2 regions of the Nonomuraea composti genome follow, and region 1 is predicted to be linked to the other one. Evidence: riboswitches for the same ligand, from Rfam matches in the RefSeq annotation. Region 1 holds a riboswitch; the other holds the start of a gene.
The links. A riboswitch is a leader RNA that binds a small molecule or an ion and turns the genes downstream of it on or off. The one in region 1 is predicted to bind glycine.
Positions count from the first base shown of each region.

Region 2: linked by a shared signal. The riboswitch ahead of gcvT (glycine cleavage system aminomethyltransferase GcvT) and the one ahead of gcvP (aminomethyl-transferring glycine dehydrogenase) in region 1 are both predicted to bind glycine.

Region 1 is NZ_JAATEP010000016.1:41,581-44,974, forward strand. Features, by position in the region: gene HCN51_RS23040 (bifunctional nuclease family protein) at 1-362, shown strand, start outside; gene HCN51_RS23045 (MerR family transcriptional regulator) at 510-1,130, shown strand; glycine riboswitch at 1,374-1,474, shown strand; gene gcvP (aminomethyl-transferring glycine dehydrogenase) at 1,657-3,394, shown strand, end outside.
Region 2 is NZ_JAATEP010000015.1:133,721-137,114, forward strand. Features, by position in the region: gene gcvH (glycine cleavage system protein GcvH) at 1-271, opposite strand, end outside; gene gcvT (glycine cleavage system aminomethyltransferase GcvT) at 268-1,353, opposite strand; glycine riboswitch at 1,388-1,484, opposite strand; glycine riboswitch at 1,485-1,582, opposite strand; gene HCN51_RS22485 (gamma-glutamyl-gamma-aminobutyrate hydrolase family protein) at 1,656-2,345, opposite strand; gene HCN51_RS22490 (3-oxoacyl-ACP reductase) at 2,360-3,124, opposite strand; gene HCN51_RS22495 (aldehyde dehydrogenase family protein) at 3,127-3,394, opposite strand, start outside.

The sequences.
Region 1 (3,394 bases):
TGACCGAAGCCACGGCCATCGCGCTGGCCCAGGCGGAGGAGCCCCCGCCGCGGCCGCTCACCCACGACCTCTTCCGAGACGTGCTGAGCGCCCTGGGTGTCGGCCTGCGCGCGGTCAACATCGTCGCCCTGCGCGACGGCATCTTCTTCGCCGATCTGGTGTTCTCCAACGGCGTGGAGGTGAGCGCGCGGCCGTCCGACTCGATCGCGCTCGCCCTGCGCACCGGGGCGCGCATCTTCGCCAGCGAGGAGGTCGTCCAGGAGGCCGGGGTGATCATCCCGGACGACCAGGAGGACGAGGTGGAGAAGTTCAGGGAGTTCCTTGACACGATCACTCCCGAGGACTTCGGCAGGGCGGGGTAGGTATTTCAGTGCATTTACGCTTCACGACGCGCCGAGCCGGATCGTTGACTGTGCCTGGTCACGGTCCTACGGTGCAAGTGAAACCCGTGGTCGCCCTTTATGAACCCCCAGATCAGGCCACGGGATGAGAGAAAGCCGGAGGTCCGCGTGGCGGTCAGCAGCGGCGAGGGAAAGACGGCCGGCCAGGAAGATCCGGTGCGGCGCGAGAGCGCGCGGCAGCGTGCCGGGGAGCAGGGCCTGCTCTTCGACGAGCAGCCGACGACGCTGCCGGGCGACATCGGATACCGCGGGCCGACGGCCTGCGCCGCGGCCGGCATCACCTACAGGCAGCTCGACTACTGGGCCCGCACGGGCCTCGTGGAGCCCACCATCAGGGCGGCGCACGGGTCGGGCTCCCAGCGGCTCTACAGCTTCCGCGACATCCTGGTGCTCAAGGTCGTCAAGCGGCTCCTCGACACCGGGGTGTCGCTGCAGCAGATCCGCACGGCCGTGCAGCACCTGCGTGACCGCGGGGTCGCCGACCTCGCGCAGATCACGCTCATGAGCGACGGCGTCAGCGTCTACGAGTGCACCTCAGCCGACGAGGTGATCGACCTGCTCCAGGGCGGCCAGGGCGTGTTCGGCATCGCGCTCGGGCGGGTCTGGCGAGAGGTCGAGGGCTCCCTCGCGGAGCTGCCGGGGGAACGCGCGGCGGTCGAGGACACCGTCCCGGCCGATCACCCCGCTGACGAGCTGGCCCGCAGGCGCCGCGCCCGGCGCACCGGCTGAAACGGCTTGCGCACCGCCTGAAACGGCTTGCGCACTGCGTGAAACGGCTTCGCGCCCCGCACCACCCGGCCGAGCCCCCTCCTGAATCCGGCGCCGCCCGCCCGGCGCCCAGGGTTCCCCGTACCCCCGCTCACCTTGCACCGTCGCATCCGTGTGCCTCGAAGCCGGCTCGAGCGTGGCCGGAAGCGGGTCCAATGACCGGTTATCGGGGGCTACCGTAGTAATCTAGGACAGCAAGGCTGACGACCCCGTGCGGGAGAGTCCCCGGGCACCAGACGGTCCCGGGGCGCCGAAGGAGCAACCCTCCCCGGAATCTCTCAGGCATCCAGTACCGCTCGGGCGAGGCAACTCTGGAAAGCAGGCGCACCCGCCAGGCGCGCCTCACCGACGGTGCAAGCCCCACCGGGGGTGAAGCTCTCAGGTCGTGGCGCCGACGCAGGTGACGGGGCCGCGCTGACAGAGGGGGAGACCCGGCACTCGCCCGCGCCCTGGCGCCGGTCTCCATAAGCCTCGGGAGGCACACCCCATGACCGACCTGTCAGCTCCGCCGTTCTCGTCCAGGCACATCGGCCCGTCGGAGTCCGAGCAGCAGCGCATGCTCGAGGCCGTGGGCTTCGAATCCGTCGCGGACCTGGTCGCGGTGGCCGTGCCCGAGGCGATCAGGGCCAAGGACAAGCTCAAGCTGCCCGCCGCCATCGGCGAGGCCGAGGCCATCGCCGAGCTGCGCGCCCTGGCCGGGCGCAACCGCGTGCTCACCTCCATGATCGGCCTGGGCTACTACGACACCGTCACCCCCGGCGTCATCCGGCGCAACGTGCTGGAGAACCCGGGCTGGTACACCGCCTACACGCCGTACCAGCCGGAGATCTCGCAGGGCCGCCTGGAGGCGCTGCTGAACTTCCAGACGGTCGTCTCCGACCTCACCGGCCTGCCCGTCGCCGGCGCGTCCCTGCTGGACGAGGGCACCGCCGCCGCCGAGGCCATGACGCTCGCGCGCCGGGCCGGCAAGTCCAAGAGCGACGTGTTCGTCGTGGACGCCGACGCGCTGCCCCAGACCAAGGCCGTGCTGGCCACCCGCGCCGAGCCGCTCGGCATCACGCTCGTCGAGCACGACCTCGACGGCGACCTGCCCGAGTGCTTCGGGCTGCTCGTGCAGTACCCCGGCGCCTCCGGGCGGCTGCGCGACTTCCGCGCCGTGGCCGCCGCCGCGCACGAGGCCGGCGCGCTCGTGGTGGCCGCCGCCGACCTGCTCGCGCTGACGCTGGTCGCCGCCCCCGGCGAGCTCGGCGCCGACATCGCCGTCGGCTCCTCGCAGCGGTTCGGGGTGCCGTTCGGGTTCGGCGGGCCGCACGCCGCCTACATGTCCGTACGCGAGGGGCTGCAGCGCCAGCTCCCCGGCCGCCTGGTCGGCGTGTCCGTCGACGCCGACGGCGACCCCGCCTACCGCCTGGCCCTGCAGACCCGTGAGCAGCACATCCGCCGCGAGAAGGCCACCAGCAACATCTGCACCGCCCAGGTGCTGCTCGCCGTCATCGCGAGCATGTACGCCGTCTACCACGGCCCCGACGGGCTGCGCGGCATCGCCCACCGGGTGCACCGCTACGCCACCGCCCTGGCCGAGGGGCTGCGCGGCGCCGGCGTGGAGGTCGTGCACGGCGAGTTCTTCGACACCGTCCTCGCCCGCGTCCCCGGCAGGGCCGCCGCCGTCGTGGCCGCCGCCGCCGAGCAGGGCGTCAACCTGTGGCAGGTGGACGACGACCACGTCTCCATCGCCTGCGACGAGAAGACCGGCGCCGCCGAGGTGGCCAAGGTCTGGGCCGCGTTCGGGGTGAGCGGCGTCGAGGCCGACCCCGAGAACGCCCCCGACGCGCTGCCGTCCGCGCTGCTGCGCGAGACCCCGTACCTGACGCACCCCGTCTTCCACAGCCACCGCTCCGAGACCGCGATGCTGCGCTACCTGCGCAGGCTCCAGGACAAGGACATCGCGCTGGACCGCTCGATGATCCCGCTCGGCTCCTGCACCATGAAGCTGAACGCGACCACCGAGATGGAGCCGATCACCTGGCCGGAGTTCGCCGCGATCCACCCGTACGCGCCGGCCGAGCAGACCGAGGGCTACCGGGAGCTGATCGGCACGCTGGAGGGCTGGCTGGCCGAGGTGACCGGCTACGACGCCGTCTCCATCCAGCCGAACGCCGGCTCGCAGGGCGAGTTCGCCGGGCTGCTGGCCATCCGCGCCTACCACCGGGCCAACGGCCAGGGCG
Region 2 (3,394 bases), on a different contig from region 1:
TGGGGTCGTCGACGACGGCCTGGTTCACCTCGGTGATCTCGCCCCCGACCGGGGAGTAGATCTCGTTCACGGACTTGGTCGACTCCACCTCGCCGACGGAGTCGCCCTGCTCGACGTTCGCGCCGACCTCGGGGAGCTGCACGTAGACGACGTCACCAAGGGAGTCGGCGGCGAACGCCGTGACGCCGACCGTCACGGTGGTGCTGTCGTCCAGCCCGGCCACCCACTCGTGCTCCTTGGTGTAGCTCAGGTCGTCAGGGATGTTGCTCACTTGTTCCTCCTGTAAAAGGGCAGCTCGACCAGGTCCATAGGTTCATGGCTGCCCCGGATGTCCACAGCCAGGCCTGAATCGGCGCCGGTGTCCACGTAGGCCATCGCGATGGGCTTTCCCAGGGTCTGGGAAGGCGCACCGCTGGTGACCTCGCCGACGACGGCGCCGTCCTTGGTGACCGGGTAACCGTGGCGCGGCACCCGGCGGGTCCGCGCGACCAGGCCGACGAGCCTGCGTCGTGGCTGGTCGTCCTTGACCGCCTCGAGCGCAGACCTGCCGACGAAGTCACCCGGCTTGTCGAATTTCACCACCCTGCCCAGCCCCGCGTCGAACGGGGTGAGCTGCGCGCTCAGCTCGTTGCCGTACAGCGGCATGCCGGCTTCGAGCCTGAGCGTGTCGCGGCTGGACAGGCCCGCGGGCTTGAGCCCGTACGGCTCCCCGGCGGCCGTGAGCGCGTGCCACAGCGGCACGGCGTCCTCGTTGGCCACGAACAGCTCGAACCCGTCCTCGCCGGTGTACCCCGTGCGGGCGATGAGCGCCCGCCGGCCGTCCACCTGGCCGGGCAGGCCGGCGTAGTACTTGAGCCCGGCGAGGTCGGCGTCGGTGAGCGTGGCGAGGATCTCCTGGGAGCGCGGGCCCTGGACGGCGATGAGCGCGTACTCCGCCGACCGGTCCGTCACGACCGTCTCGTACGGCTTGGCCCGCTCCCGCAGCTCCTGCGCGACCTTCTCGGAGTTCGAGGCGTTGGCCACGACCATGAACTCCTCGTCACCGAGCCGGTAGACGATGAGGTCGTCGAGGACGCCGCCCCGCTCGTTCACGATCATCGTGTATCTGGCGCGTCCGGGTGCGAGTGCCGACAGGTGCCCGACCAGCGCGTAGTCCAGCGCTTCGCCGGCCTGGGGGCCGGTCAGGAAGATCTCGCCCATGTGGGAGAGGTCGAACAGCCCGGCCGCCTCGCGGACGGCCCGGTGCTCCGCGGACTCGCTGCCGTACCGCAGCGGCATGAGCCATCCGGCGAAGTCGGTGAGCGTGGCGCCGAGGCTCTCGTGAACGTCTCGTAGCGGTGTCGGTCGGGACATTTGTCGCACCTCAGGACAGGAGTGGATGCCAGCATCCTCCCCCTCTGTCATCGATGCCTGAGAGCTTCACCCGACTTTTGCCGGACTTTCACCTTCGGCGAGGCCCCATGGGCCTGCTTTCCAGAGGACACCTCGTCCGCGCGGTCCTTTGCCTTGAGAGGTTCGCGGGGAGGGCTTGCTCCTTCAGGGACCCTGACCGGCTGTCAGGGCACTCTCCCGCGCGGTTTCGTCGGTGATGTCCGTCAGCCTAGTGCCGTTACGGGGCTGTTGTCGCGTTCTGGGCCGTACGGGATCCGGCGCCGTCAGCACGCCTGGACGAGCGCCTCGAACAGAGCGTGCTCCTCGGCCGCCTCGGGGTGCCACTGCACGGCCATGGTGAACGCTCCCGACGTGCTCTCCACGGCCTCGATCGTGCCGTCGGCGGCGGTGGCGGTGACGGTCAGGCCGGGGGCGAGGCGGTCCACCGCCTGGTGGTGGTAGTGCGCGACCGCCACGGGCTCCTCGCCCAGCACCTTGGCCAGGCGGGTGCCGGGGACCGGGGTGACGGGCAGGTGCCCGAAGCGGCCCGGCCCCGGGCAGTGGTCGGTGTGGCCGACCAGGTCGGGCAGGTGCTGGTGGAGGCTGCCGCCGAGGGCCACGTTGAGCACCTGGAGGCCGCGGCAGATGCCCAGGAACGGCAGCCCGGCGTCGAGGGCCGCCGCCAGCAGGGCGAACTCCGCCTCGTCCCGAAATTTCCGGACGTAGCCGCTGCGTTCGTGCGGCTCCGCGCCGTACCTCGCCGGATCGATGTCACCGCCCCCGGCCAGGATCAGCCCGTCGAGGCGGCCGGCCAGCCCGGCCGGCGAGCCGGCCGGCGGCAGCAGCACCGGCTGGCCGCCCGCGCGCACGACCTGCTCCACGTACGAGTACGGCAGCAGCGCCGCCCGGGTGTCCTGCCACACCGTGAACGAGGCGGTCTCGACGTAGGACGTGATGCCGATGACGGGGCCCACGACCGTCCTCCCTCTTAGAGCGGCGTGACGTAGGCACCGGAGATGCCGCCGTCCACCAGGAACTCGCTGGCCGTGATGAACGAGGCGTCGTCGCTGGCCAGGAACGCCACCGCGGCCGCGATCTCCGACGCCTCGGCGAAGCGGCCCACCGGAACGTGCACCAGCCGCCGCTGCGCCCGCTCGGGATCCTTGGCGAACAGCTCCCGCAGCAGCGGCGTGTTCACCGGGCCCGGGCACAGGGCGTTGACCCGGATGCCCTCCCTGGCGAACTGCACCCCCAGCTCCCGCGACATCGCCAGCACCCCGCCCTTGGAGGCGGTGTAGGAGATCTGCGAGGTCGCCGAGCCCATGACGGCCACGAACGACGCGGTGTTGATGATCGAGCCCTTGCCCTGCCGCCGCATGTACGGGATGGCGTGCTTGCAGCACAGGTAGACGCTGGTCAGGTTCACCTCCTGGACGCGGCGCCAAGCGTCGAGGCCGGTCTCCAGGATCGATTCGTCGTCGGGCGGCGAGATGCCGGCGTTGTTGAAGGCGATGTCCACGCTGCCGTAGGTGTCGTGCGCCGTCGCGAACATGCGCACGACGTCGTCCTCGCTGGTGACGTCGGCCTTGACGAACAGGCCGCCCACCTCGGCCGCGGCCTTGACGCCCGCCTCCTCGTCGATGTCCGCGCAGACCACCCTGGCGCCCTCGTCGGCGAAGCGGCGGGCCGTGGCCAGCCCGATCCCGCTGCCGGCGCCGGTGATGACCGCCACCCGATCCTGCAACCGCTGCACTGTCACTCCCAGGAGATGAAGACGTTCTTGGTCTCGGTGAACGCCGCGAGCGCGTCAGGGCCGAGCTCCCTGCCAAGGCCGGACTGCTTGAAGCCGCCGAACGGGGTCCAGTAGCGGACCGAGGAGTGGGAGTTGACCGACAGGGCTCCCGACTCGACGGCCCTGGCCACGCGCAGCGCCCGGCCGACGTCGCGGGTCCAGATGGAGCCGCTCAGCCCGTACGGGGTGTCGTTGGCGATCCGTACGGCCTGCGCCTCGTCCTCGAACCTG